4 regions of the Clostridioides sp. ZZV15-6383 genome follow, and region 1 is predicted to be linked to each of the others. Evidence: riboswitches for the same ligand, from Rfam matches in the RefSeq annotation. Region 1 holds a riboswitch; each other region holds the start of a gene.
What was found. Region 1 has a riboswitch for cyclic di-GMP ahead of KGF42_RS10030 (prepilin-type N-terminal cleavage/methylation domain-containing protein). Riboswitches for the same ligand answer to the same signal wherever they lie in the genome.

Region 1 (7,901 bases):
TTATAGATGACTTTATGAGGGGTGGAGGTACTATAAAAGGAATGGTAGACCTTATGAATGAATTTGGTGCAGAGGTTATAGGTACTGGAGTATTTATATCTACAACTAATCCTTCTGAAAAAATGGTAAAAGATTATATTTCATTAATTCAGTTGGATGTTAATGGAGATAAAATAGTAGTAGAGCCAAACTTAAAGACTTTTAAAGATGAATATAGAAATGAAGATTTAGATGAAGAAGAAGATTCAGAATTTGAATTTGAGATAGATGAAGATTAATAAAAAAATATTTAGAAAAATATGTAAAAATAAAAAGAGGATATCCCTAGTTGCTCATAGAATTATTTAAAAAACAGTTTATATTAATTTATTCCAGCGATAATAATTTTAATATAAATTAATTTCTGTCAAAATCAAAGGGGGATATTTTGGTATGAAGATAACTGACGTAAGAGTAAGAAAATTAACAGAAGAAGGTAAGATGAAATGTATAGTTTCAATAACTTTCGATAATTTGTTTGTAGTACATGATATAAAAGTTATAGAAGGCCATAATGGCCTATTTATAGCAATGCCTAGCAGAAAAGTAGGCGAAGGTAATTTCAGGGATATAGCTCATCCAATAAATGCAGAAATGAGACAAGTTTTAGAAGATGCAGTTTTACAAGCATATCATGAAGCATTAGTTCAATGGGAAGTAGCTGCTGAATAACAATAAATATATATAATGGAGAGAGCCCGAACATTTAGGCTCTTTTTAAATGTAGAATTTCTATTAAAATATGTACTTTTTAGTAAAAAAGTGCTATATTATTAGTGATAACGTATATGTTGTATACAAATTGTTAAATAAATGTATTATAATGTATATTGATTGAGAGAATAATACGAATAAAATTAAATTTGATTGAATGGAGTGTATCAATGAACTTTAAAGCTATAATCCTTGCTGCTGGCAAAGGAACAAGAATGAAGTCTAAATACCCAAAAGTTATACATAAAGTATGCGGAAAAGAAATGGTCAACCATATTATAGATGTTTCAAAAAAATCAGGTGTAAGAGATACTGTTGTGATTTTGGGACATGAAGCTGATGTAGTAAAAGAAAAACTTGCAGAAGAAACTATAATAGCCATGCAAACAGAACAACTTGGAACAGGACATGCTGTAAAGATGGCTAAAGAATATATTAATGATGAAGATACAATTGTTGTACTTTGTGGAGATACTCCACTTATAAAGGAAGAGACACTAAAGAAACTATTTGAATATCATATAGAAAATAAATATCATGCCACAGTTCTTACAACAAGAGTTGGAAATCCAACAGGTTATGGTAGAATAATAAGAGATAAGAAGGGCGACCTCCTTAAAATAGTAGAACAAAAAGATGCAAATTCAGAAGAAAAAATGATAAGTGAGATAAACTCTGGAATTTATTGTTTCAATGGAAAAAGTCTTAGAGAAGCTTTAGATTTGCTAAATAATAACAATGCACAAGGCGAATATTATTTAACTGATACTGCTAAAATAATGAGAGATAAAGGATTAAAAGTGGGTGCATTTGCAGGTTCAACTATTGAAGAACTTATGGGTGTTAACTCAAGAGTAGAATTATCAAAGGCTGAAGAGATTATGAGAAGAAGAATAAATGAATCTCACATGGTAAATGGAGTGACTATAATAGACACTAACTCTACCTATATAGAATCTGACGTTGTGATAGGTAATGATACTATAATATATCCAGGTGTTATGTTACAAGGAAAAACAAAGATAGGTTCAGACTGTATAATTGGAATGAATTCATTTATAACAAATTCAGAAATAGGTGATGGTACAGAAGTAAAAAATTCAACTGTAATTGATAGTAAAGTTGGAGAAAATACTACTGTTGGTCCATATGCATATCTAAGACCAAAGAGTAACTTAGGAAACAATGTGAAAATAGGTGATTTTGTAGAAGTAAAAAATGCTATTATAGAAGATGGTTCAAAAGCATCTCACCTTTCTTATATAGGGGATGCACATGTTGGTAAAAATGTAAATATTGGATGTGGAGTAGTCTTTGTAAACTATGATGGTAAAAATAAATTTAAATCAATAGTAAAAGATAATGCATTTATAGGTTCAAATTCTAATTTAGTTGCTCCAGTAGTTGTGGAAGAAAAAGGATATATAGCAACAGGTTCAACAATAACACATGATGTTCCAGATGGAGCTTTGGCAATAGCTAGAGAAAGGCAAGTTATTAAAGAGGGCTGGGTAGAAAAGAAGAATCAAAAAGATGACCAAAGTAAGTAGTTATATAGTTTATTATTTTGGCTAAAAAATTTAGCTCGAAATTATTATAAATTATATTCATTAGTATTTTAAAATTTTCAGGAGGGTTACATAAATGAATACTAGCGGAAGCGAGATTAAAATTATTGCAGGTAATTCATCGAAAGAGTTAGCACAGAAAATAGCTGACTATATAGGTGTATCAGTGTTAGATTGTGAAGTAGGTACATTTAGTGATGGTGAAATATGTGTAAACATGAATGAAACAGTAAGAGGCTGTGATGTGTTTGTAGTGCAATCTACTAATAGTCCAGTGAATGATAACTTAATGGAGTTATTAATCTTAATTGATGCGTTAAAGAGAGCATCAGCAGGAAGAATAACAGCAGTTATTCCTTATTATGGATACGCAAGACAGGACAGAAAGGCTAAGGCAAGAGATCCAATCACTGCTAAATTAGTTGCAAATTTAATAACTGCTGCTGGAGCAGATAGAGTATTAACAATGGATTTACATGCAGCTCAAATACAAGGATACTTTGATATACCATTAGACCACTTACTAGGTGGAACGATATTAGCAAATTATTTCAATGAAAAGAAAATAGAAGATTTAGTAGTAGTATCTCCTGACTTAGGAAGTGTTACTAGATCAAGAAAATTTGCTAATACTTTAAATGGAGAAGTTCCAATAGCTATAATAGATAAGAGAAGACCAAAAGCTAATGTATGTGAAGTTATGAATTTAATAGGTGATGTTAAAGGTAAAAATGTTATACTATTAGACGATATGATAGACACAGCAGGAACAATAGTTAATGCTGCAAATGCACTAAAAGAGTTTGGAGCAAAGGATGTTTATGCTTGTTGTACTCATGGTGTATTATCAGGACCAGCTATTGAAAGAATTGCTAATTCAGAGATAAGTGAGTTAATAGTTCTTGATACTATACAACTTCCTGAAGAGAAAAGAATAGATAAGATAAAGATAAAAACTGTAGCTCCTTTATTTGGTGATGCTATAAGAATGATATTCTCTAACGAATCAGTAAGCAAATTATTCTAATTTATTAGATTTATAGGAGTTGTTTAAAAGGATAAAAACCTTTTAAGCAACTCTTTTTTAGTATTTGATGATTTTATAAAATACTATATTGTAATAGCTTTTAGCTTTCAAATAAATACTAGCAAAGGATGGAAATGATAATGATAAAACTAAATGATAATTTATAAATATCTCCTTACGATATATGATGATTGTAGGGAGATGTTTCTTTTTGTGGAGTATAGTTATTTTTAGAAATCATGTTTCAATATGTAAATTTTTGGTATATATAAATAATATAACATGTGTTGCTAAAATGTGGTAACTATTATATAATATATGTGGATATGTATATCTATTATGAGTTATATATTATTCTGAATTTAATAAAATAGAAACGTTGATGTATGTTCTGTGATGTGGGCACCTTGGAGCATATTGAGTTAGTGGTGCAACCGGCTATGAAATTGTATTTATTTATAGATACTTCTATTTTCATAGTTTTTTTGTTTAAAAATGGTTATATGCTAGAAATAAATCTGGTTAGTACGTGTAAATAATTTTACTTAGATTTTTAACCAGATATATTATAAATAAATATTAATTAAAAATTGAGGGGGAATAAAAATGAAGTTAAGAAAGAATAAAAAAGGTTTCACTTTAGTGGAATTATTGGTAGTAATTGCAATTATAGGTATATTAGCAGTAGTAGCAGTTCCAGCTTTATTTAGTAATATAAATAAGGCTAAGGTAGCAAGTGTTGAGTCTGATTATAGCTCAGTTAAGAGTGCAGCATTATCTTATTATTCAGATACTAATAAGATACCAGTTACAACAGGAGATAAAACTGGTTTAACTAGCTTAAATGATTATATGGAATCTCTTCCTGATAAAGCAGATATAGGTGGAAAATATGAATTGATTAAAGTTAGTAATAAATTAGTATTACAGATAGGTACAAATGATGATGGAGTTACATTAACAGAAGCACAATCAGCAAAATTATTGAGTGATATAGGCGATAAAAAAATATATACAAGTATTTCAGCTGATAATCTTGGAAGTCCATTAACAAGTGCTACAAAAGTAGATAACAAAGCTCTATATATAGTTCTTATAGATAATACTGTGATGGATTCAAAAAATAATTAAGTCTATATTTTTATAAAAAATATTATGGATTCAATAAAAAGCATCTTAAAAAAACAGGAAGAAAATCTTCCTGTTTTTTTATACTATTTTCTTTAATCTCCAATCATAAATGATGATATAATTGAGATAGTAAAGGAGTGAAATCTGTGGCTAAAAAAGTTAGAATAGGAGATAAACTAGTCGAAAAAGGATACATAACAGAAGACCAGCTTAAATGGGCATTATCAGAACAAAAAAACAGCGGGAAAAGACTAGGAGAAATTCTAGTACAAGAAGGACTTATAGATGGTAACTTATTAATAAGTGTATTAAAAGAACTTTTAGATATAGAAAGTATATTTTTAGAAGGAACAGAAATAGACACCTTAGCTACTAAAATGGTTCCAGAAAATATATGCAAAAGATATACTGTATTTCCATTCAAAATTGATGGAAATAAAATATGTCTAGCCATGTCAGACCCACAAGACAGAGAAGCAGTTCAAGATGTAAGACGTATGTCAGGTAAAGACGTAGAGATATTTATATCAAATGCAGACGATATAAACAAAGCAATAGCTCATGCTTATGCACATTCAGAAATAAATAAAGCAATGACTGAGTACAACAAAAATAGAACTGGTGGAGTAAGAGAAACTGTAATACTTGAAGAAGATGTAAATGCTGCTCCAATAGTAAGATTAGTAAATAACATATTAGAAAATGCTGTTAGAATGGAAGCAAGTGATATACATATAGAACAAAGCGAAAATTATATGCGTGTTAGATTTAGAATAGATGGGATGTTAAGGGAATATATGAGGATGAACTCAGCACCATATAAGGCAGTAATAAGCCGTATCAAAATAATGTCAGATATAAATATATCTGAAAAAAGAATCCCACAAGATGGTAGAATCTATTTGAAAGTAGATAATAAGCCTATAGACTTTAGGGTTTCTACAATGCCAACCAATAGGGATGAAAAGATAGCCATGAGGGTTCTTGATAAGAGTAATTTTATGGTTAGTAAAGAAGTACTAGGAATAGACGAACATGGCTCTAAGATGTATGACGAATTGATAAACACTCCTTATGGGCTTATATTGGTTGTTGGCCCTACTGGAAGTGGAAAGACCACTACATTGTATTCAATGTTAAATCAATTAAATACAGAGAATAGAAACCTATTAACAATAGAAGACCCTATAGAGTATGAATTACCTGGTGTAAATCAATCTCAAATAAATGAAAAGGCAGGACTTACCTTCGCTAGTGGACTTAGAGCTTTTATGCGTCAAGACCCAGATATAATAATGGTTGGAGAGATAAGAGATACTGAAACAGCAGAAATAGCAATTAGAGCTTCTCTTACAGGACATTTAGTTTTAAGTACATTGCATGCAAATACAGCAGTTGGAGCAATTTCACGTCTTTTAGATATGGATGTGGAAAGTTTTTTGATAACTTCATCTGTTTTAGGGGTAATATCTCAAAGACTTACACGAAAAATATGTGAGCATTGTAAGGCTTCATATGAAGCAGATACTGGAGAAAAAAAGGCTCTTGGCATTGATGTAAATGAATCAGTAACTATTTATAAAGGGGAAGGTTGTGAAAGATGCAATAATACTGGATATAAGGGACGTCTAGGTATATTTGAAATGCTTGAAATTACTCCAGAAATAAAAGAGTTAATAGATTCATCTGCAAATCAAAGAGAAATTTTAAAGATGGCTAGAAAACAAGGTATGGTTAGTTTAAAAGAGGATATAGTTAAAAAGGTTTTAAATGGAAAGACAACAGTAGAAGAAATGATTAGAATAATTTTGATGACTGATTAAAGGATGATATTATGAAAAGTTTTAAGTATACAGTAATAAAAGAGGATGGAAAAAAGCAAACTGATGTGATTGAAGCCAATGATTTTAACGAAGCTAGAAGTCTTCTTAGAAAAAGAAATCTTAGAGTTCTTGAAATTAAAGAAAGTAAGAGTAAAAACATAAGTGTATTTAGTAGAAAGAGAAAAAAGGACTTAGGAGCTGACCAGATAAGCCACTTTTGTAGACAATTTGCGATTATAGTATCTTCTGGTATAAATAGTATTTCAGGATTAGAAACATTAGCTAGAAGGTCAACCAATGTTACATTGAGAGAAGAAATTAATCGTGTAGTGGCAGAAATAAAGGTAGGTTCTACTATTGCAGATTCAATGCTTTCACCAAAATCAAAGTTTCCAAAGTTACTTGGTGCTATGGTAGCTACAGGTGAGGCTACAGGTAAATTAGATGAAGTACTAAAAAGTATGGCTTCATTTTATTCAAGTGAACATAGAATTAAGCAAAAGCTTAGAAATGCAGCGACATACCCATTAATAGTTTTGATTTCTTCATTTATAATGATTTTTATATTTACAGCGTTTATGGTGCCTAAGATGATTAATTCAATTACAACAGTAGGTGCAAATCTTCCACTTATAACGAGAATTGTTATGTGGTTTGGTATGTTTATGAAAAAGTTTTGGATAATAGTACTTTTAGCTATTATACTATCTATTTACCAATTTAAGAAGTATCTAAAAACACCAGTTGGGAGAGCACATAAAGATAGAGTCATAAATAAGATACCTGTTTTAGGAAAAGGAATAAACTGCATGGTAGCTACACGATTTTCAAGAGCCTTGTATCTATTTGTATCAACAGGGTACCCATTAATTCAGGGACTTGATTACATTATAGATAGTGTAAATAATACTATGGCAGAAAAGATTTTAGCATCAGCTAAAGATGGAATAACAAGAGGTGAGGGCTTAGCAGAAAATTTACAGAGATATACATATTTTGATTCTGTATTGGTACAGATGATAGCTATAGGTGAGCAGACAGGGGAATTAGAGAATATAAGTAGACAGATAGCCGAATTCTATGAGTATGAATCCGAGATTTATTTAAATAGGATGGCATCAATGATAGAGCCTGTTTTAATAATTGCAGTTGGTATTATAGTTGCGGTACTGGTTGTATCAATATTTATGCCAATGCTTAGTATATATGATGCTATGTAGGAGGGAAAGGACAAATGAACAAGGTTTATGTATCATATTATGGCGATTCTATTTCCATAGTTGAGGGCAGATATAAACATGATAAAGATAAGTTTTATGTAAAAAATCTTAATGTGTTTTCAATAGAGGATATTGTGCAAGATTTTTCTAAGGAAAAGTATGCTCTATTGAGGTACGCATTAGAAAATGTGAAATTAAAATCAAGACATGTAGTTTTTTGTTTAAATACAAGAGATGTAATTCTAAAACCCCAAAAACTTCCTAAGATGGAGAAAAAGGATTTAGATGGATTTATGAAGCTAGAGATGGATGAGATGATGGCTTTGGAATCAGATGAATATGTGTTTTCATATGAAGTATCTAGTGAAACATATGATAA
Region 2 (7,901 bases), on a different contig from region 1:
TCCAATAGTGTTAACTACAGAAGAACTTTCTAAATCACAAGAAGAAGTAGTTGAGTTAAGACTTAAGAATGTTACTAAGTTAGTACAAATAGGTGAAGGAATAGCTAAAAATGCTATTGAAAAAATAGCAGAAAAAATAAACTTATTTACTAAGAACTAATAAGGTATAGGAATTAATATTAAAGTTTATTTAGATAATATATAGTTATACAATCTGTCAATATGTAAGACATAGTGTATATATTAGAAAATATATACAAATAATGAAATAAAAATAATAAGGATAAGGTATCTCATTTAGAATTAGATTGAGATATCTTATTTTATTTTTTGATTATAATATTATGGAATTCATATTATAAAAAAATTATTATAAATGATACTGCTTATAATGATTAAATACCTTATTAACATATATTATTTTGAATTTATTGCTTAATTAAATAAATAAGTTATAATGTTTTGAATTTATGGAGAATAAAAACTTTAAGTATATTGTTTGAGTTGTATGGATAACTATGGTATCATATATAAAATATGGTAACAAAACTGTAACTTTTGATTCAAAACGAACAAAAATACTAATAAAAAATGTGAAAAATATATTGGGGGTAGAGAATAATATGAAGAATAGTAAAAAGATATTAGCTATAGGACTTACACTATCTTTAGTAATGCTAAATACTCCTATAGTAAATGCGTTGACATCAGTTGACCAAATAAAAGGTAATGACAGGTATGAAACAGCAGCAAAAATAGCAGACAAGCAAAACTATAATACAGCAATACTAATAAATTCAGATAATAGCTTAGCAGATGGCTTAAGTGCAAGTGGTTTAGCTGGAGCTTTAAATGCACCTATTTTAATGACAAAACAAAATCAGATTCCAAATACAACTATGGAAAGATTAAATAAAGCAAATACTGTATATATAATAGGTTCAGAATCAACAATAAGTAAAAATGTTGAGAATCAGTTACTATCCAAAAAGAAGGTTGTACAAAGAATATTTGGTGAAAATAGATTTGATACAAGCATAAAAATAGCTGAAAAAATCAAAGAAATTAAGCCAATAGATAAAGTAATTATAGCCAATGGATTTACAGGAGAAGCAGATGCTATAAGTGCATCACCAGTAGCTGCTAGAGATGGAGTGCCTATAATACTTACAGATGGAAATAGTGTAGGATTTGACATAACAGGATTAAAGAGTTATGCACTTGGTTCTAGTGAAATAATCAGTGACGAATTAGTTAAGAGCACAAACTCTATTAGATTGGGTGGAACAGATAGATTTGATACCAATAAGAGGGTTATACAAGAATTTTATAAAAATAGTAAAGAATTTTATCTAAGTAAAGGATTGCAATTAACAGACGCATTGGCAGCCTCTACAATAGCAAAAAATGCTCCTTTAGTCTTAGTTGAAAAGGGTAGTAATAAGAGCATTTTAAGTGGTGCAGACAAATTGACTGTACTAGGAGGCATAAATCAGAATGTTATCAAACAATGTATAAATCAAGCTTCACCAAATCAACAAGGGTTATATTACAATCCAAATGATAGAGAATTTAAAGAGAGAATAAAGGGTAAAGTATATGCTCTTACAAAGCAATATAGAAAAGAAAATGGAGTGAGAGCTTTATCTGTAGCAAGTAGATTAGAAGGGCTAGCGAATGACTGGTCTAATTTGATGGCAAATAAGAAGACTTTATCTCATACAATAAATGGGAAAAATTCATATTCTACTTTTTTGAAGTACTTGGATTGGAGTGAGATTAAGCCTGGATATATTGCAGTTCAAGGTGAAAATATAATTAAATATAAAATTCCAGATAAACCTGTGTATACAAATAGAGATGCAGATGATATAGGAAACTTTATTTTTAATGAGTGGAAGACAAATCCAGAAGAAGGTACTAATATGTTACATAAAGGGTATGAAATAATGGGATTTGGTATAGCTATAACAGGGGATAAGAATCTATATGCGACACATGAGTTTTATGGAAGATATAAAGAATAAGGAAAATATACAAAAAGTTATGCTTGTGAGAAAATTATATAAATAATTAAATTATAATGAAAAATAACATTTATATTAATAGATTAATATAAATGTTATTTTTTTATAATTTAATTTGAAAAAATTGTATTAAAAAGTTTAAATATAATATAAAATGGGTAAGAAAGTAGTGAAAATTAAATGGCAAAATTAGGGAAATCTAATGACGCAAAACTATAGGGATTAAAGCTTTTAAAGCCATATCAGCCAGTTGCTAAAAAGAGTAAAGTCTTTTTATTTTATAATTAAGATTCTCTTTGAGTGTCTTTTTTATTGTCTGAAACTTATAGTATTTAAATTCATGAAAAGTTAGATATTTATTAAGGGAGGATTGTTGTTTCATGAAAAAGGCAATATCTTGTGTACTAGCAGTATCGATGTGTAGTGCACCACTAAACGTTTTTGCAGAACCTATATTAGAGGGTAAGATAAGAGCAGTTGAAAAATCAGTTACAGAAAAGTTAAGGGGGAGTCTTGAAGTAGATTTAAATTTTTCACTTCCAATAAAAAATAATGAGTCAGAAAGTATGACTAATATGCAGTTACGATTAGAAGATAATCGTAACAATAGTGGAATAATAAAGCTTGGAGAAAAAGATTCAGGAACAGTAAATGTTGGGACAGATAATATAGAATATACTATAAAGAAACTATCTGCAAGTAGAAGTGAAATAAAAAATAAAGATGAAAATATATCATATTATAATATTGTATTTAATAATTTACCTGTTGGAAAATACAATGTAGAGGTATCTGGAGGTGGCTTTAATAGTAAGGAAATTAAAGACATTGATATATCAAGTTATTCACAAAGAGTTTTATTAAGCAATAGAGCAAGTGTAGATGATAAAAATCAACCTTTAAACTATGAACTATTCTTGATGGGTGATGTAAATAATGATGGAAAAGTGGATAAGAGTGATTATGAGAATGTATTAAAAAATATAAATTCAAATAAAAGTGAATATGATTTAAATAGAGATGGAAAGGTAGATATTGCTGACCTAGATTATGTTCAGAAAAATTTAGGGCAAAGTGAAGACGCAAAAAGCCTAGAGAGTATAGTATCTACTAATCCTATAGTAGATACAAGTAAAATAACATTAGAAAAAAACAGTTATACAAATATTCAGGGTACTGTAGAGGATTTATTCAGTGAAGAGAATAGTGGAGTTAAAATATCTCCAGTAAATGCAGGTGATAAGATATCAGAAGAAAAACCAGCAGTAATGGATATAGCTTTATCAGAAGCACTTGATATGGAAGTCATAAATATAAAAGCACCTGAAGGGAATGCTCCAGCAAAAGGAATAGTTGAAGTTACAGATAAAGATGGTAATGTTCAGCAGGTTCCTTATGAAAATAAAGAATATGTGGAAACTTTAAAAGAGGAACAGAAGCAAGAGGAAGTAAACAATGAACAAGAAGAAACAAATAATAAAGATGAAAATATAGAGCAGTCTGATAATAATAACTTAGACAGTAATCAAGAAGAAAAAAATGATAAAGAAGATTCAACTTCAAATACAACTGATAAAGAAAATAACGATAAAGAAAATAATGATAAAGAAAATAATGATAAAGAAAATTCATCAACAGATAAGTCTGATTCAGACAAAGATACATCAAAACAAGAAGACAATATCAGCAAAGATGATAGTTCTACAATATCTACATACGGTAGGTCAGCAGTAGAAACATATGCAGAAGTTCAAGATAGCGATATAGTAATAAATCTTGGTAAACAAGTAGCAGTAAAAAAGATAACAATAAAAATAACAGCTACAACAGCAAATGATAGAAATCTTGCAGAAATATCTAAGGTTGAGTTTTTAAATAATGTTTATAAAGAAATACCAAAGCCAGATATGAATATACCTAAAATCAATAAAATATCAACTAGTACTGCTGTTGGAAATGAAAAGGTATCTTTTTATTGGAATAATGAAGTAAATGTATCAGCATATGAGCTTATATTAGATACGATTGACAGTAGCGGAAAGGTATTATCAACTAAAAAATTACAAACTAGTAAAAATACTATAGATGTTAGAGATATACAAGCATATGGATTATATAGAGTTAGCATACAGTCTTTAAATGGAGATTGGAGTAGTGGATATAAAGATGCAACAGCAGAAAACTTGGATGGAGTTCCAGAAAATGTAGACTCAAACTATAAGCCTATACAATTTAGTCCTGATAGTATAATAGAATTTCAAGTTGTTCCAGATACAAAACCAGAACCACCAGAAGGTATAAATGTCAAAGGTAAATTTAAATCTCTTGATGTAAGTTGGAAAAATCATAAACAAGCTAAAGACTTTGATTTGTACTATAAAGAAAAAGGCTCTAATGGATCCTGGATAAAATACAATGATAAGCTTATTCGTGGGACAAGTTCAAAGATAGAAGGTCTTAAGGATAATACAACATATGAAGTTAAAATGACAGCTACTAACCACTTGGGAACTAGTGGAATGTCTAAAACATATATAGGTACAACTGAAAGTATGGATGCTCCAACAACACCTAACTATAGACTAATTAATACTACTAAGTTAGATGCAGGCTTTGGAATACCAACAAATCACATTGTAGATGTTGCTTATCCAGATGGATATGACAAAAGTGAATATAATGATAAAAATCCATTTGATAGATTCAATATAGTAGATGGAGACTTTACAACACACTGGACATTCCCAACATATAATGCAGCCGAGGGAACGAATAGAGGGCCAATAATAACTTTTGATAAAGCTTATACTATGGATACTTTTATGGCTACACCTCGCTTTGATGTTTCTGATAAGACAATTAATGATTTTGAAATACAATACTGGGACGAAAATGGGCAAGTACATAATTTAGGTGATGTACCTTTTGAAACAAAGACAGACCCTGTAAATAATAATATATATGTAATGGTCAGATTAAAGGAACCAATAAATGCTACTAAAGTACAAGTAAGTGTTTGTTCTTCTTATTCATATAAAGCGAATATATCAGAACTTAAATTCTATGAGTATGACAGTATAGAAAAAGATGTAAGAAATTTATTTGTAGATGACTTACAAGTTGAATTAAAAGAAGATGTAACTCAAGAAAAAATAACGGAATTAAAAGATAGAATTAGTACTCCTGATAAAGTGAGTGGGGAATATCATCCATATAAGACAGTTATTGATAGAGAATTAAAGCTAGCACAAGACTTGTATAACGATAGAGCTACACTTGCTGATGTAACAACTGTAAATCAAGATATAAATGTTTCAGGAAGATACAAAGATAAGAGTGGGAACTATACTGTTAAGTCTAATAATCTAGGTATGGGAAATGATTGGCAAGCATTGGGTGTAGCTGCTAGAGCTGGAGATGAAATCACAGTATATGTTGGAAGTAAAAGTGGTAGAACTCCTAAGCTGATATATACACAATACTATGGAGAGTCTGGTGCATATAAGAGTGGAGAAATAAATCTTAACACTGGTAAAAATGTAATTCAGTTAAGTAAGCTTCATAGTTTAGATGTAGAGTGTGGAGGAAGCTTGTACATAAGATACCCTTATGATACTCCAAGTGGTGGAGATATAAAGGTACGTGTAGCAGGAGCTACTAAGATACCACATCTTAACTTAAATGGAATGATAAATGATAAGAGTCCTGAAGGAGTTTCTGAATCTAAGAAAAAGATAAGAGCCTATATAGAAGAATTAACTAAATATAAGAATGATATAAATGGAGAACCATATTATCCAGGAACGAATATTGGCAATTCATATGGATATTCAGAAGCAACTGGTGTATTAAACACTACAGATATTGAAAGTGATAAAGTTACATTAAATGTTCCTGCAACAGCTGTATATCAAGGAATATCAAAAGGAAATTCTGATTTAAATACACAAGTAGATAGATTGTACAATAGTATGCTTGCATGGGAACAAATAATGGACTTAATATATTCTGAAAGAGGAGTATTTAAGACACAAGACTTAGATGGTAATGGAACTGTAGATGACAATGAATTTGACATAACTAAAAATGATATGGCTCCTAAATCTCGTATGAATATAAAATATCAAAGAATGTTTATTGGAGCATTTATGTATGCTTCTGGTTTACATGTAGGAGTAGAGTATGGTTCAGTTCCAGGACTTATGAATGGAGTACCTTTCCAAATAGATGCTAGTGGAAAAGCTACAGGAGGAAGTTTATTTGGATGGGGAATAGGTCATGAGATAGGACATGTTACAGACATTGGTAAGATGACATATAGCGAAACTAGTAACAATGTACTTGCTTTACTTGCTCAAACATTTGATGATAAGACACACTCAAGACTTGAAGGTTCAACAATGGATAAGATATATGAACATGTAACTTCAAACAGTTTAGGTATACCAAGTAATGTATTTGAGAGACTTGGAATGTTGTGGCAATTACATTTAGTTTATGACGATGATTTTACTGGTTCAATGCTAAAGAATAACTCGGATGCTGATTTAAGCAATGATACATTCTACGCTAAAATTTCAAGAAAATACAGGGCACTTTCAAGTGGTGACCCAATCAATAATTTACCAAAAGACCAAATGTTAGTTGCAATGGCATCAAGTGTTGTTGAAAAAGATTTAAGAGATTACTTTAAGGCATGGGGAGTAGAAATTACACAAGAGCTAAACAGTATAATGGATAGTAAAAAGTACGCAAAAGAGACTAGAAAGATACAATATATAAATGATGAAGCTAGAAGAAAGATTTTAAATGAAAATATAGCAAGCATGGCAGAGGATACAAAAGTAAGTGCTGGTTTTGCTGATGGGGCACAAAGTGGTTCTCTAGTTAAATCTAATAAAATATCTATAGACCTAGATGTTGATAAAGACAAAGATAAGATATTGGGATATGAGATAATAAGAAGTGATGGAAACTACTTAGATGGTGAAAATGGAACTCAAGTAAAATATAGAACAGTGGGATTTGTAGATGCAAAAGGAAATAGCCAAGCTAAATTTACTGACAATATATCTCCTCTTAATAATAGAGCATTTACATATAAAGTAGTTGCATATGATTATCATCTAAATCCAACAGATGAGTTTGAAGTTGGTACTGTAAAATTATCAGATGAAGGAAAAATAAACAAATCAGCATGGTCATTTATAACAAACACTGTTTCTGATGGTGATGTTAGAACTGAAAATGACTCACATGGACCATTACAAAATCCAGAGATTGATAACATCAAGGATAATGATGCAAGTACTACATATAAAGGAAAGAGAATAAGTAAAGCTGAGTGGAATAAAGACCCACAAAAAGACCCAGATATAAATGTAGAAGAAAATCCATATATAATAGTAGATATGAAGGAAACATTGCCTATAGTAGGGTTAAAATATACAAAGCCAAAAACTGAAGCTAGAAAATTATCATTAAAAGGATTATTTAACTTTAGAAAGGACACTAGTACAACATACAGCCCTTTAACTAATTATAAGATACAAGTAAGTAATGATAAAAAGAATTGGGAAGATGTTAGCCAAGGAACTTTTGAATATGGACAAGATTTAGTTGGTGGAGGAAAAGACCAAGATAATGAAGCTAGAGTTACATTTAATAAAGATGGTAAACTTTGGACATACCAAGCTAGATATGTAAAACTAATATCAAACAATAAGTCTAATATAGAAGTTGCAGAGTTGGATATAATTGGTCCTCCAGGTGACAATATAGAGATTGGAACAGTAAATAGTGTAGACCAAACTCGTACTAATGGAATTGGAAAACTAGCAGAAGATTATGTATATCAAAGTGATGACCCTAATA
Region 3 (7,901 bases), on a different contig from region 1:
AAAATCTATTTTTTTCTTTTAATTCTTGATTAGATATTAGGGATACTATATTTTTAATTTGATTATTATATATTTTTTTTCTTTTAGATACTAATTCAGAAAATAATTCACCACAAAGAAATTGTTCTCTTACTTCTTCTAAATAACATATTTTATTTTTGATATTATAAACTTCTTCAATATCATTTATTGCATCTGACTCTCTCACACTTGATAAAACTGGTCTATGTTTACTTATATCAAATGCTTGGTCTATTAATAAATGTAAACTTGAATCAAAATATGATATTGATTTAGGATCTGGAGTAATAGTTCTAATGACATCACTAGCCATTTCTAGTGCAATTGTAGTCAGTTGATCATTTAAAAAATAACTTGAACAATCAACAATAACATAATCAAAACAATCCATTTTTTTTAACATATTAAAAAATGTCACTACTCTTTCACTTGAATATTCTGGATATGAATATAAATTTTCTGACTGTTTATATCCTAATGTTGCTATATATTTATTCTTATCTACTGTAATAAGATTTTCAAATATAGTTTCTCTTTCCAAAGAAATTGAAGACAAAACATTTCCTATAGACTTATCATGTTCTTTTGAATATGGTAAAACAGTATTAACTACTGGACATAAGTAGTCACAAAAGATAATAAGGACATTTTCTTTGTTTAAAGAAAATTCTCTAGCAATCTTTATACTTAATGTTGTTTTACCACTATTTGGGCTACCCCATATAGCAATAAATTTCTTTGCCATTTTTCACACTCCTACTCTTCATTTTTTGATGTCTTTACATCTAAAGTTTTAGTTACAAGTGATTTTATTGCTTTATCTTGTTCCTCTATAAATTTGTCTGCATAATAATCTGTCCCTCTATAAATTAGAGAAATATGCATTTTACTCTCAACTTCCAATTTAGCTAATAATTTTGTTTGTTCTTCATTAGCCATAACTGTTATTGTTGTTGGCAAATCATTTTCATTTTCGTTTTCATCACTTTTTATAACATCATTTTCTTTATCAGCTCCTTTAGCATTTGTTACTGCTAAAACCCTTACATATTTCAGTTCTGGTGGTTCTATAGTCTTTTTATCATCTCCAAAATCAGTAGCTATTATGGAAATTATATCTCCTGTTTGTAGTTTTCCAGAAAGACCTGATGCAAAGTCTTTTATTGTTATAGAAATAGCTCTTTTTTCACCATTTAAACCATATAAATACTCATTTTCAGCCACAGGTTGCATTGATAATTTTGATTTTAAAACAAGGTCATCCTTTTCCATATCTACAATTGCATATTTACCAACTACATCCTTTTTTTGTTTCAAAAATGATGATGGTAAACTTTTTGAATCTGATGTATTTATTTCTCTAACTTGGCTATCATTTATTTTTTCTCCTCGCTTTATTGTTTTTGATACTCTTACAAAAGTCGTTTGAGATTTTATTTTCTGATAAGTAGGTGAGATAAATGCTATAGAACAACCTATTATCAATGATAATAAACCAATAAATTTTTTATTTCTAAACAACATTTTTATACTATCCATTTTTTACCTCCATTTATTATATTAGACATGATAAAAAGCACCCTATAGATAAATAAGGTGCTAATGCAATTTGCTTTTTAAATGCTTTTTTATTAACTATCAACATTATAAGATTAATTAATAACGCTAGTAGCAAACATCCTATAATAAATTTAAATGTTTCAGTACCTTTAAAACCAATAAAAAATCCATTACTTGCCATGAATTTTATATCTCCTCCTCCTATACCTCCTGTTATATATGCAGCTATAAAAAATGGTACAGATAAAACAAATAAATTTAGTACAGATGAGTAAAAATCAATATTTATTAAACCTAATAAGAATATTAAAATATGAATTTCATTAGGTATAATTTTAGTTTTAGAATCTACATAACTTGTATACAATAATATTTGTACATAAATAAAATATTTAATAATTAATGTAATATCTTCAAAAAAATTAAATATTGTAACAGACAATATTATTTCAAGTAATATTAATAGAATCCAACCTTTTAAACTCAATCTCATTTTTTCATCATTTGGTAAAATACTTATCTTTGATAATATATAATATTTCATATTATAATCTAAATACTAAACATATTGATAATCTTAGATTTAAATGATGGGAACATATCATCATTAAGAAAACCTGCTATGAACTTTAACAATAATCCTGCTACAACAATAAGTATTATCCCTACTAGAATATTTTGAAGAGTAAATTCAATAGCACCTTTAGAATTACATAAGATTTTTTTCTGTTTAGCTATTGTTTTTTTTAATTTACATTGTACTCTTAAAATAAATAAATTAATTAATTTGGTAATTTTTTGATTAATCTTTAACATAAAATTACTAGATTGAGTTATCATTTTAGTACCTAATAACAAATTTTTCATTATTTCTCCTCCTTTTTAATCTTATCTATATAAAAAAAAGTACCCCTAGAAAGTACTTTTTGTAATCAAATTAAAAATAGTCCCCAGGGGACATATTTATTTTTTCTTTTTGAACCACCTCTAATTTTTTTATACATTATGTAATCTATTGTACTTCCCAGTCCTTGAACTATGAAAAGAAATATTCCACTTATTAAAGTAAGTTTAAAAATGTTCGATAAAATTAAAATTTCTTTTGTATAATTTATATAATGAAATTCTAAGTAATTATTCATTAGTTCCATTATCCAAACAATTAAAAACAACATAATACTCAGTCCTATTAAAATAAGTCCTGATGATCCTATGTCAATTTTCCTAGTTTTACTTCTTGCTATATTGTTATTCACAAAAAACCTCCTAAATATTTTTCTTATTGCTTAAAACTAATTCTTTCTTTTACTAATAATCCTCTTCACTCATACAAGTATCTAAATTTGATTCAGAAATCACATTAATAACTAAAAGAAAAATTATCATTAATAAAGACAATGGTACAACAACAAGCATTATTTTCAACTCCTTTCAATTTATTTTCATAATCTTTAAAACAGCTAAAAAAGAAGCCCCAAGGGACTCCTTTTTTAGAAAATTTATCAACTAAAAAATTACCTCAATTTATAAACTTCAAATTTTAAAAATACTATTTTAATTCATATACTGTTTTATCCTTATATCTTAATTTCTCAAATTTAAATATAGCATTTTTTTTTGAATACATTCTTAAAGATGAATTTAAAATTTGATACTTTTTATTTAATCCTGTATATTTTATAACTTTATTTTTTTCATTTACAAATATTATATAATTCCTATCATCATCTATTTCTTTATAAGAAGATGAAAATAAAATATCATCTACAATATCATATTTGTTTACTTTATCATTACAAATATAAACTTTTTTGAAATTAAAATCTGGATTATATCTTGAGTTTTTATCAAAGTAATGCATACTAGATAAAGTTATCACACTTACGATAATCATTCTCCAGCCCCTACTTATTTTTACTTTACTTTTATGTTTGATACCAAAGTCGCCAAAACACACTAAAACTATAGCTAAAATCCATATTAAAAATATTGCAAAATTTGTATTACTCATATATAAATAAAAATAAAATAGATCGTATAATTAAAAAGATATTGTTCTCTCCTAACTAAAGTTTAATTAATTTATTAGATATGAAAATTCTTATTTTCTGTAAAAAAGAGGGGGAAGGAGACAACTATCCGTCTCCTAAAATATTTTATTTGAAACTGAACCTGTATATAAAATCTATTTAATAAATTCCATATACAGGTTCAGTTTTATGGAATTACTTATACATAGCCTCTTTAAATTTTAATACAATAAATATATTTATCCCTCCAAGTGTTCCTAAGAAAATAAGTTTAAAAAAAGATTTCATTATTATATCAATAAACATCTTTGCATAAATAAACAACTCCTCTAATCATAATATTACCCTCACATTCTAAGTCCCCTGGAGACTTTTTTAATTAGATACTAAAAATATCAATATATTTTTTTTTTATATTTTTTAGGTATGTCATATGGTTTTAAACCCCTTTTATCATTAAACTTTAAATTACCATTTCTATCATTTTCATAACTTTGTCTATTATATTTAAGAAAGGAACTATCACTTATATGAGTCTTATTATGCCTGTCTAATAATTTCAATGTATCTTTTCTTATTATTCGATTTTCTTTATGTATATTTTTTAAATCTACACAATTTCTATAGATGCATAAATTAACTGTATTTGCTTCTTTATTTAAAATGTCTGCTATTTCTTTTGCTTTATATCCTTTTGTATATAATCTTTTTACTGTTTCTATATCTACTACCTTTTCATTATTCTTTTTATGTATATTTTTTAAATCCACACAATTTCTATAGATGTATAATTTAACTGTATTTGCTTCTTTATTTAAAATATCTGCTATTTCCCTCGCATTATACCCTTCTGAATATAGTTCTTTTACCTTATCTACAGCAGAATCACTATTCTTTTTATGTATATCTTTCAAATGAGCAAAATTTCTACTTATGCATTTTCTTACACTTTCAAAGTTTACTTTTAATAAAATTGAAATTTCTTTTGCATTATGTCCTTTTAAATATAGATGTCTTATTTTTTCTTTATCTAATTCTCTCAACTTACTCCTCCTTAAAAAAGTACATAAATATAGAGTTATTTAATTTTTATTACATTTGTTACATTTTGGGACATTTTTAGTTTGTTAACATATTTTTTGCCAATTCAATTACAAACTAAAAAAAAGATACCTTAGAGCATCTTTTATATTAAGTTACAAAAAGACAATCTCTTTTCGGCAACTGGCTGACTTAGCTAATTAGCCTTAGTCCCTATAGTTTTGCGTCACTAAATTTCTCTAGCTTTGCCCTTATATTCAGTTTTTATGCTTCCATAAATTCTCTACTCGCATTAAAGATATCATAAATAGAAACACCGTATATTTTAGATAGTTTTATAGCTTTATCTAAACTTATTTTTGTAGACCTCTCAATTCCTGTAATTCCAGATGTTGTCATGTTTAGAAATATAGCAACATCAGTTTTTGTAAGACCACTTTTTTCTCTTAATACAGATAATTTATTTTTTTTCAATTAAAAATCACCTTCTTTGTTTTTTTATTTAAAATAAATAATATATTTTAAAAATTAACACAATAATTTTTATTGTGTCACAAATTAAGCTATAAATTATTTACATCTACATTAGTTTTCTCTTTTTCATCAGATTTTTTATTATTAGTAGATGAATTTTGTAATGAATGAAACCAATATGCTAATTTTTCTATATTATCCAAATCATTTACATCTTTTACTTCATATAAATGACTTTTTATTCTTGCTATTAAATTCTCTTTATCTTTCATAAAACCACCTCTTTGCGTGTGTATATATACAATTATATAGCCATATTGGTGTATATGTACACATTATACCATTGCTTATTATTTTTTTCAATAGATAAATGTAATAATATACACCTTTAATAAAATAGTTGTGTAGCCTAACACATAATTCAATGGTATAATAATCTAAAGAGGTGATTTTATGTGCGAAATAGATAAAGATACAAAAACAAGATTTGTTGAAATAAGAAGAGAAAAAAATCTAACTCAAGAGCAACTCGGAGAAATATTAGGTGTCACTAGAAATGTAGTTGCAAATATTGAAAACGGTCGTATGGTGGCTAGTAAATTATATGTTAACCACTTTTGTTCTAAATTTAATATAAATAAGGACTGGCTTCTTTATGGAGTTGGTAATAAAGATAGAGATTATTTAAGTGAATCAGAAGAAAAATTATTGCTACAAATATTACCAGATATTTTTTCAGATATAGCTCTTGATAACAAATCTAAAATGAGAAATATTATTGAGTTATTACCAGAGTTAGATGATGAGTATTTAGAAATAATAGAAAAACTTATTAAAGGTATCATAAAAAAATAACCCTGTTAATGGGCTATTTTTTTTTCTATTCGTTTTAAATATTGATAAGTAAATTCAAGAACTCTTTCATTACGAATAATTTTTATAATATGAATCATTTCTTTTTTCATTTTTTCTTCAAGTTCTTTTTCTATCATACCATTTCCCCCTAAGAATAATCTTTTACCCTATAATTAATCTTTTAACTTATTTACATTTTAGCACAAAAAATTACTTCAAAAATATTGGTACGACCTATATTTCAGTGTTTTTTTTACATATTACCTTATATATTTTATAAAATATAAATTATTCTACATACGTACAATATATTTTCATTTTAAATCTATAGAATTATGATATTTTTAATATTTTCCAGTATTTTCTAAATATATATTATTAAAAAAATTATTTATTTTTCTATTTTTCGACATATAATGTAAGAGGGGGTGATTAATTGTTGAACAAAACATTAATGTATATTTAAATAAATATGTATGTATACAAATTTAAATATGTTTTTTCAGTATAATAATATGAAAAATGTGTTAAAATCTAATCGTAAATCAAAAAAACTAACTCAAAATCAGCTGAGTAAATTGGCTAATATAAGCCAAAGTTATATTTCTGACCTAGAGAAGGAATATTTTGTACATAGCCCAACAGTAAAACAAATTATATCACTCTCAAAAGCCCTTTCCATTGAACCATGTGAATTAGCAGAATATTTTATTAAAAAAGAAATTGAATCAAAATAAGATAGGAGGTATATTATGGAGAAATATTTTTTAGATGAACTTAATAAGTTAAATAATCCAACTATTAGTGAGATTATAGAAGTATCAGAAAAACTATCATTAAGTCCATTTATTATTGTATCTTATTTCATTGAAAAAGAAGAGGAAAGTAGCAGCTCTATTTAAAAGTTTTTTCTAAACTGTATATATAAAATAAGTATTTATTAATACTTTTGAGATAATTTTTCTATAGTAAGAATATTTTATAAAAAAAGATAAAGAATAGTACTTTTGATGGTTACAAAGGTACTATTTTTTAATAAATATAAGTAATATTGTTATATACATGAAATTACATACATGAAATTACTACAGTAATTACGTACAGTAATTAGCAAATGATTGTAATAGAAGAAGAGTAGTAATTACAATATCTTTAAGAAATATAAATTTAAAATATTTAAAAACTGTATATAAATAGTTTTTGTTTATTTATAATTTATTTTATTTTTAATATAAATAAACTTTGCTTATTTATAATTTATTTATATATTTGGATAATAAAATTTTTATTATTAATAAAAAATTTTCTATTGTGTATAATTTTAATATAAAAAAACATCAAAAATAGAACTAATAGAAGAGTTTTCATTCTAAGTAGTTCTATTTTTGATAAGTGAAGATTTGAATATAAACACTAATAGGAGTAGCCAAAATTAAATTTTTTGAACTACTCCCTATTATTATAGATTTTTATACTACTAATATCATATTACTATTTTTAAGCTTCCATTTTTATTTATGTTTTTAACAATTATAGTTCTTATAAATGCACCTGGATTTTTTATTTCACTATAATTTATATCATTTTCATCAATTGTATATTCATTAAAAACATAGTTTAGAGTTTTTAACACTATATTAATACTATACTGTATAGATAAACCAACTAAATCATTTATAATAAGTTCTTTCTCTAATTCAAGTTGTCTATTTAAATCTTCTTTATATAATTTATGTTTATCTAAATTAACTTGTTCCAGCACTTTGCTATAATTAGCACTTAAAGAGCAACCAGTATTGCTAAAGAATTTCTCTATCTTTTCTTTAATAAAATTAATATATCTATTTCTAACCTTTTCTTTTGTTTCATAACGACTTGTATCTATTCTATTGTTACTTATATTAAATAAAGTCTTAGAAC
Region 4 (7,901 bases), on a different contig from region 1:
AAAATTAATTGAAGTTGTATGCTCTTATCGTAAAGATATAATGTTTGTATTCAATCATGATTACTTAAATACTAAGACTGCTGCAAGCTTATCTTTAGGCAAAAAATATTCTAGAAATACTATTATATCGCTAGATGGTGATATACTTTTTTTCAAAGAAGATTTCGATAATTTTGTTAACACAGATGGAGAAATTATTGGTGTATGTCAACCCTATACTAAAGACCCTGTCTATGTTAAAACAGACTTTATTAATGGTGGAGAGTTTGCTACAGAGTTCTCAAGGACAAATGGAGATTATGAGTGGACAGGTCTGTTCAAAATATATTCTAAAAATTTAAGCTCTGGTACAAATCATGTATATAAAATGATTTCACCTAACTTACCACTTAAAATAGCACATGTTGAATTAAGGGAAATTGATACACCTGAAGAATATAATGAAGCTTTAAAATGGTATAGGAACAAAAAATAAAGGAGATTTTATATGGATAATTCAACGAGAATTTATGAAAAACATGTAGATATAAAAAAAGATACTGTTCAAGAATTTTGGAATAGACGAGCTAAAAAGCATACTCCAGATAATCCCTATATTTCAGTGAAATGTAATGATCAAAATCCTGATTATGCTAACACTTTAGATAAATATGAAAAAGAAATAATAATTCCTAAACTAAATATAACTAGAAATTCAAATATATTGGATATAGGTTGTGGGGTAGGTAGGTTAGCTGATTATATAGTTCCTATATGTAACTATTACCTTGGGACAGATTTTGCTGAAGACTTAATAGCTATTGCTAAAAAAAGATTTCCTGATAATGACTGTGATTTTCAAGTATGTGATTTTACCAATACTCCATATGATACAAAAGTTAAATCTAAAATGCCATTTGATACGATTCTATTGGCAGGTGTCACAATGTATATAAATGACGATGAACTAAAAATAGCATTGAAAAACTTATTAGGAATATTAGATAAAAAAGCATCTATCTATCTATCTATCCCTATTGGAATAAATAAGAGATTAACTTTAAAAGAATTTTACTCGAAAGAATTAAATTCAGAATATAATGTTATATATAGAACTATAGAAGAATATGAAGAAATTTTAAAACCATTACTAGATGAAGGATTTGAAATTGTTGAAAGCAAAAGCTTCTTAACAGATATAAGTCAATACTCTGATACAGAAAGGCATTATTTTATACTAAAGCGATAGTTTTAATATAAATAAAATTAAAATTAAGGTGAATCTGATGAACTATAACAAAAAAAATGAAGTTTTAAATCTTATACAAATACTTATAGAGGGTATTGAGTATATAAAAAATAATAATTTAAGTGAATCAATAGTTAATTCATCTCTTGAAGCTATTAATTATATGAAAAAATATATAAATAACTCTGGAAGAAGCAACAAAAACTTGTTGAATTTAATTGATGAAACTTATGTAAAAATTTTAAGACTTTCCATGTATAAAAATATAAGACTTATTGAAGATTGTGAACTTATCATAAGTAATTTAAACTATTTATCAAATATAATAGAAAATAGTCTAGATAAAAAAACTAAAATTGTATTTATGCCTTATAATGCTAAAATGTGGAATAGCTTAGAAAGTATCTGGAAATCTGCGGTTTTGGATGAGAAGTGTGACTGCTATGTAGTTCCCATACCTTATTACAAGTTAATTGATACGCCTAATGGTATAACTCAAATATATGCATATGAAGGTAATGATTTTCCTGAAGATGTTCCAATAATACATTATGATGATTTTGATTTATCTAAGGAAAAGCCTGATATAATATATGTTCATAATCAATATGATGACTGTAACAATGCGACTATGGTAGATAGTAATTATTTTTCTTATAACTTGAAACGATATACTAATATGCTTGTATATGTTGCTTATGGAATATCTGGAACTTATCCTGTTAGTTTTTACTTAAATTTTTATGGATTGATAGCATCTAGAAATTTTGATAAGGTTATTGTGCAATCTCCTGCATTTGAAATTATAGCAGAATGTAGTGGTATAAATAAAAATAAAATATTAACAATTGGGTCTCCGAAATTTGATTCTTTAATTTACAATTTAAAACAGAATAATATAAATAAAGAATATGAATCTAAATTAAAGGGTAAAATCATTTTATTATGGACAACTAATCTAATGAAAATACCTAATGGTAAAGATGGTGTTATTGATGAGATTGAAAATGTGTTTGATATTATTGAAAATAGCCAAGAGTATGGTCTTATATATAGACCACATCCCTTAGAACTTGAGTATGTAAAATCTAAAGTTCCAGAATGTTTTAATAGATACAAAGTTTTGTTAGATTCAATATCTACAAAAAATAATATTATTTTAGATGACTCTGTATCTTACTATGAATCATTCAACTTATCTCATGCTTTAATAACAGATAGGTCTTCTGTATTAATAGAATATATTCAAACAAAGAAACCTATATTAATTTATGATATAAATATGGAACATGAATATTATGATTCAAGAATCTTTGATATATTTTCAAATTATGTAGTGGGAGAAGATGGAATGGATTTAATAAAATTTATGAACTTAGTAAAAAACAATAATGACTATAAGCTAAATCAAAGATTAAATTCTTTAAATAGTGTACTATCAAATACAGACGGCAGTTGTGGTGAAAAAATACATACTAATATACTAGAATATGTTTTAAATAATCATATTTAATTAAAATCAATTCATAAGTAGGTAAATTTAGGTTTGGAAAATAGTTAAAAACCTATCAATTTCGATAAATATAAAATGATAAAAGGGCAAATTAATTAAAGTTTGACCCTTTATTGTTTTATTCTGTTAGCTTATATGACATTTTAAATTGTATTCATATATAACAAGTCTAAAATAAAATTTATCAAAAGTAGTGAAAAAATACAAGTTTTTTAACAACGAAAGAGGGAATAGAAAGAAAAATTTAAAAGAAATATGAATGCTTAAATGTTAAATTGGAAAATAATGTTAGAATAGATTATTTTAATAAGATTGGCATAAAAGGTGAACTTAGAATAAATTTATTTTATATTGTAAATTTTTGTATATTTTTAATATATATATACATTATATAAGTTAAATGTTATAAATATAAGTATATTAAAAATAATATTGATATTAGAAATTAAATTAAAAAATTATATAGAAAAAATATTTAAAAAAATATTTAAAAAATTTGTTATTTATTGTATACTTAAGTTAAAACTAAATAGGCAAATCTGGAGAAATCTAGTGACGCAAAGCTATAGGGACTAAGGTTTGTATATACAAGCTATGTCAGCCAGTTGCCAAAAAGAGTCCTAAGTATATTGTATACGTAGGAGGAGTCTGGAATGACTGCCTTTTTGGCAGTCATTTTGTTATGGGAAAGTTATTTTATTGCAGTAGAAAGTACATATAATAACATATTTTACCAATTATAACTTGAAATAAAGATAAATTATCTTAAAAAGTTACTATTTTACAAAAAAAGGCAACTTTCTGAAGAAATATTTAAATACATATTAAAATTTTTTTATATTTTCAATGAGATTCACTGGAAAGATATTAGTTTTCTTACTAAATGTATATATTACCGTATTAATCTAGTGGAAATGGATTTAATTTAGATAAATAAAGAAGTTATTTTTTGTAATATAGCAACTTCATTTTTTATTAATAAATAAAATAGATAAAATATATTTTGAGGAGGAGTGAGTGTGAATACATATGACATTATAAAAATGGGATTAGATGCAACTAACCTAAGAAGCCAGACAATAGCAAATAATGTAGCAAATATAAATACTGAAGGTTATAAAAGACACTATGTAACTTTTGAAGAAACATTAAATGATACCATGCCCAAAATAGAAGAAAAAACAGATAATTCTAAAGGATTAAGAGTAGATGGTAATAATGTAGACATAGAAGAGGAAAAAGTAAATCAAGCAATGGCAACATTACAATATAATGCTTTGATAAGTTTTGCAAATGGAAAAATAGCAATGACTAAATCAATAATAAGTGGGAGGTAATTAGAAGATGAGTGTGTTCAGTGGAATGAGAATTTCTGCTAGTGGATTAACAGCAGAAAGTTTGAAAATGGATATCATATCATCCAATGTAGCTAATATAAATGCTACAAGAGGTCCAAATGGAGAAGCATATAGGAGAAAAGTCGTTTCATTTGAAGAAAATTATGATAATAAATTAGGTATGCTAGGAGTTAAAGTCACATCTGTTGAAGATGATAAATCACCTCTTAAAGAAGTATATGACCCATCTCATCCAGATGCAAAGCCAAATGGATATGTAGAATATCCAAATGTAAATATATTGGTTGAAATGACAGATTTAATAACAGCTTCACGAGCATATGATTCTAACATAGATACATTGAATGCTCAGAAATCTATGATATCGAAAGCTTTGGAAATCGGAAAGTAGGGATAAATTATGCCAATTACACAAATTAACAATTTAATGCAAGGTGCAAAGTTAGATAACTTGATTGGAGAAACAAAACCGTTAAATCTTAATAATGAAGAAGAAAAGAAGAACTTTGAAGATGTAATAATAGATACTATAGATAAAGTTAATTTTCAACAAGTAACAGCAGACAATATGAAAGAAAAATTTATAAAAGGCGAAGATGTTTCTATGCATGAAGTTATGTTAATAGGTCAAGAAGCACAGCTATCTATGCAATATTTAATAGAAGTTAGAAATAAGATTCATGATGCATATCAAGAAATGAATAAAGTACAAATTTAGCCTTTTGAACAGGAGTAATAATCAATGATAGCCAGTTTTAAAAATAAGATTAAGGAGCAAGTTGCTAAATCTAGGACAAAGATAAGTTCTCTAAAAAAGGGAACTAAGATAGCATTAGGTATAGGAATTATTGCTATATGTTTAGCGCTAGTATTTACAGCAATATCTGCAAGTAAAAATAAGTATGCAGTCTTATTTTCAGAACTAGATGTTCAAGATGCTGCAGATATATCAGCAGAGTTAGAATCTAGAAAGATAGATACTAAGGTAAAGGGAAGTACAATCTATGTACCTAGAACAGAAGTTGATAAGTTAAGACTGGAGTTAGCACCAAGTCTTACAGGTGGTTCTAAAGGATTTGCACTAATGGATGATAGTTCATCAATAGGGCTTACTGATGAAGAGTTTCAAATTAAGAAACAAAGAATGATGCAAGGTGAAATAGAAAAAACAATCAAGAGTTTTCCACAAGTGGAAGATACTAGAGTACATATAACATTTGGAGAGTCATCAGTATTTGAGAAGGAGGCTGTTCCAGGAAGTGCAGCAGTTTATTTGATGTTAAAGCCAGGAACAACTTTAGAGAAAAATCAAATAAAATCGGTTATGGCGCTTATATCAGGAAGTGTTACAAATATACCAGAGAAAAATGTTCAGGTCATTGATAACAAAATGAATTTATTATCTGAAGGTATTTTAGATGATGAAGAAGTTGATGCAAATAATCAACCAATAAATAGTGGTATTAGTGTTGATAAAAATAAGGCGTCTGAACAAGCATTAAATAAACAGCTGGAAAAATCTATTTTAGAAATGCTAGAGCCAATATTTGGCACAGGAAAAGTAAAAGTCACAGTAAATGCTGATTTAAGTTTTGATACAGCTGAAAAAACTGAAATAAAAATTGACCCTGATAAAGTTGCTATAAAGGAAACTAGGTCGAAAAATTCATCTAAATCTGCTACAAATAATGTTCAAGGTGTAGATGCTAACATGAATAACCAAGGAAATAACAATGGTACTAATACAGAAGATAGTTTAGATGAGAGTTTTGAGTATGAAACAGGTAAGATTGAAACTCATACTATAGTTGCACCTGGAGAACTTAACAGATTGACAGCTTCTGTTGCGATAGATGGAAAAATAGCTAAAGGTGTTCAAGCTGACGTAGAAGATATTGTTAATAATGCTATAGGTATGGATGAAGCGAGGGGAGATACTCTTAGCGTTGTTTCAATGGTATTTGACCCAGAAGGGAAGGCAGAAGCTAAACAAGAGCTGGAAGAGATTAAGAAAGAAGGATTTAAAAAGAACATAATAAAAGCAGTTATTGGAGTAGTGGCAGTGATAGCAGTTGGTGCTATTGGATACTTAATATATAAGAAGAGAAGTGAACAAGAAGATATGGATTATGAAGATGAAGAGCATAGTTCAAAATCTGATTCTATTGATAGGAAAGATAATCCTCTATTAGGAGATGACCCAGAACTGACATTAGAGGAAGCTGTTAAAATGTATGCAGAAGAAAAACCAGACCAAGTAACAGAGATAATAAAGACTTGGTTAAATGAGTAAGGGGGATAGAACGTGTCCACGGAAATTACAAATGTTAATGCGTTTGACTTGAGTGATATAAATGAAAGTGATAAGGATGAGAAGGTAGAAGGTGAGGGTTTAAAAAAAGCTGCTGTACTATTAATGACATTAGGTCCAACTGTGTCTAGTGATATAATAAAAAGTCTACCTGATAAACAAGTTCAAAAAATAGGTTTGGAAATTGCAAATATTTCTTCAATAGCTTCAAAAGAAAGAAGAGAAATTTTAAAAGAGTTTGTAGAAATAAATAGAGCAAAAGATTATGTTATAGAAGGTGGGCTTGAATATGCAAGAGAGTTGTTAAGTAATGCTTTGGGAAATTCTAAAGCAAATAAATTACTTGAAGGTGTATCAATAAATACAAGTACAAAGCCTTTTAAACATATTATAAAACTAGATGTAAAGAAAATATTAGAAATACTTAGAAATGAAAGTGCACAAACTATAGCCGTTTTACTTGCACATATGGAGCCAGAAAATGGAGCAGAAGTTTTATCATATTTAGATTTTGATTTACAAAATGAAGTAGCTATGAGAATAAGTTCAATGGGTTCAATATCTCCAGAAGTAATAAAAGTAATTGAAAGTTCATTAGAAGATAAATTACATTCAATAAGTGGTGATGATTTTAAAGATTATGGAGGAGTATCTACTTTAGTCCAAATATTGATTAACTCTGATAGAAAAACAGAAAAGAATATTTTGGGAACTATTGAAGAACAAGACCCAGCTTTAGCAGCTCAAATTAAATCTCACATATTTGTCTTTGAAGACATTGTTAAGCTGGATGATATAAGTATACAAAAAGTGTTAAAAGAAGTAACTATGAAGGATTTAGTGTATGCCTTAAAAGGTGTGGATGATGAGATTTCAAATGCTATATATAGAAATCAATCCTCTAGGGCAGCAGATGCACTTAAAGAAGAAATGGAAATGGTTGGTGTCATAAAGGTTACACAGGTTGAGGCTGCTCAACAAAAGATAGTAAATAGTGTAAGAAAACTTGAAAGAGAAGGTGCTATAGCTATTGTAAGGAATTTTGGTGATGACTTTGTTGAGTAATAAGATTATTAAAAATAAAAAAGCATCATATAAAGGAGTGCTAGATTTAACCATAATAGATAAAGCTAGAGTGGGAGAATCAAACATAAATAAAGAAAAAGATTGTAGATTTAGGGACGAGGTAATAAAAGAAACTATAGAATCTGCTGAGATAAAAAAGAATGAGATATTAGAAGAAGCAAGAACAAATGCACAAAATATAGAAAAACAAGCATATGAAAAAGGGTATAGTCAAGGTCAAAAAAATGGATATGAGGATGGATATAAAGAGTCATATGATGAATATACCCAAAAAGCTAAAGATGAAGCAGATTTTATAAAAAATCAGGCAAATTTAATCTTATTACAAGCTAATGAAAAGATGACTGAGTACATAAAAGAAAAAAATAAAGAGATTATAAGGCTTGCTATTAATATGGTTAGTTC

Region 2: linked by a shared signal. The riboswitch ahead of KGF42_RS11540 (M60 family metallopeptidase) and the one ahead of KGF42_RS10030 (prepilin-type N-terminal cleavage/methylation domain-containing protein) in region 1 are both predicted to bind cyclic di-GMP.
Region 3: linked by a shared signal. The riboswitch ahead of KGF42_RS08590 (hypothetical protein) and the one ahead of KGF42_RS10030 (prepilin-type N-terminal cleavage/methylation domain-containing protein) in region 1 are both predicted to bind cyclic di-GMP.
Region 4: linked by a shared signal. The riboswitch ahead of flgB (flagellar basal body rod protein FlgB) and the one ahead of KGF42_RS10030 (prepilin-type N-terminal cleavage/methylation domain-containing protein) in region 1 are both predicted to bind cyclic di-GMP.

Annotation. Positions count from the first base shown of each region.
Region 1 is NZ_JAGWCV010000023.1:2,313-10,213, forward strand. It holds gene purR (pur operon repressor) at 1-278, shown strand, start outside; gene spoVG (septation regulator SpoVG) at 433-711, shown strand; gene glmU (bifunctional UDP-N-acetylglucosamine diphosphorylase/glucosamine-1-phosphate N-acetyltransferase GlmU) at 924-2,303, shown strand; gene KGF42_RS10025 (ribose-phosphate diphosphokinase) at 2,398-3,348, shown strand; cyclic di-GMP riboswitch class II at 3,712-3,797, shown strand; gene KGF42_RS10030 (prepilin-type N-terminal cleavage/methylation domain-containing protein) at 3,955-4,479, shown strand; gene KGF42_RS10035 (ATPase, T2SS/T4P/T4SS family) at 4,626-6,302, shown strand; gene KGF42_RS10040 (type II secretion system F family protein) at 6,314-7,522, shown strand; gene KGF42_RS10045 (PilN domain-containing protein) at 7,537-7,901, shown strand, end outside.
Region 2 is NZ_JAGWCV010000028.1:19,472-27,372, forward strand. It holds gene KGF42_RS11530 (cell wall-binding protein Cwp8) at 1-160, shown strand, start outside; gene KGF42_RS11535 (cell wall-binding protein Cwp9) at 624-2,027, shown strand; cyclic di-GMP riboswitch class I at 2,200-2,285, shown strand; gene KGF42_RS11540 (M60 family metallopeptidase) at 2,408-7,901, shown strand, end outside.
Region 3 is NZ_JAGWCV010000017.1:56,181-64,081, forward strand. It holds gene KGF42_RS08560 (AAA family ATPase) at 1-766, opposite strand, end outside; gene KGF42_RS08565 (RcpC/CpaB family pilus assembly protein) at 778-1,560, opposite strand; gene KGF42_RS08570 (prepilin peptidase) at 1,577-2,125, opposite strand; gene KGF42_RS08575 (hypothetical protein) at 2,134-2,448, opposite strand; gene KGF42_RS08580 (hypothetical protein) at 2,514-2,837, opposite strand; gene KGF42_RS08585 (hypothetical protein) at 3,131-3,475, opposite strand; gene KGF42_RS08590 (hypothetical protein) at 4,007-4,654, opposite strand; cyclic di-GMP riboswitch class I at 4,828-4,912, opposite strand; gene KGF42_RS08595 (helix-turn-helix transcriptional regulator) at 4,917-5,126, opposite strand; gene KGF42_RS08600 (hypothetical protein) at 5,216-5,398, opposite strand; gene KGF42_RS08605 (helix-turn-helix domain-containing protein) at 5,580-5,981, shown strand; gene KGF42_RS19830 (hypothetical protein) at 5,987-6,118, opposite strand; gene KGF42_RS08610 (helix-turn-helix domain-containing protein) at 6,476-6,718, shown strand; gene KGF42_RS08615 (hypothetical protein) at 6,734-6,883, shown strand; gene KGF42_RS08620 (hypothetical protein) at 7,465-7,901, opposite strand, start outside.
Region 4 is NZ_JAGWCV010000039.1:25,293-33,193, reverse strand. It holds gene KGF42_RS13715 (NTP transferase domain-containing protein) at 1-475, shown strand, start outside; gene KGF42_RS13710 (class I SAM-dependent methyltransferase) at 488-1,228, shown strand; gene KGF42_RS13705 (CDP-glycerol glycerophosphotransferase family protein) at 1,266-2,741, shown strand; cyclic di-GMP riboswitch class I at 3,264-3,354, shown strand; gene flgB (flagellar basal body rod protein FlgB) at 3,761-4,078, shown strand; gene flgC (flagellar basal body rod protein FlgC) at 4,086-4,490, shown strand; gene fliE (flagellar hook-basal body complex protein FliE) at 4,500-4,817, shown strand; gene fliF (flagellar basal-body MS-ring/collar protein FliF) at 4,842-6,392, shown strand; gene fliG (flagellar motor switch protein FliG) at 6,405-7,475, shown strand; gene KGF42_RS13675 (FliH/SctL family protein) at 7,459-7,901, shown strand, end outside.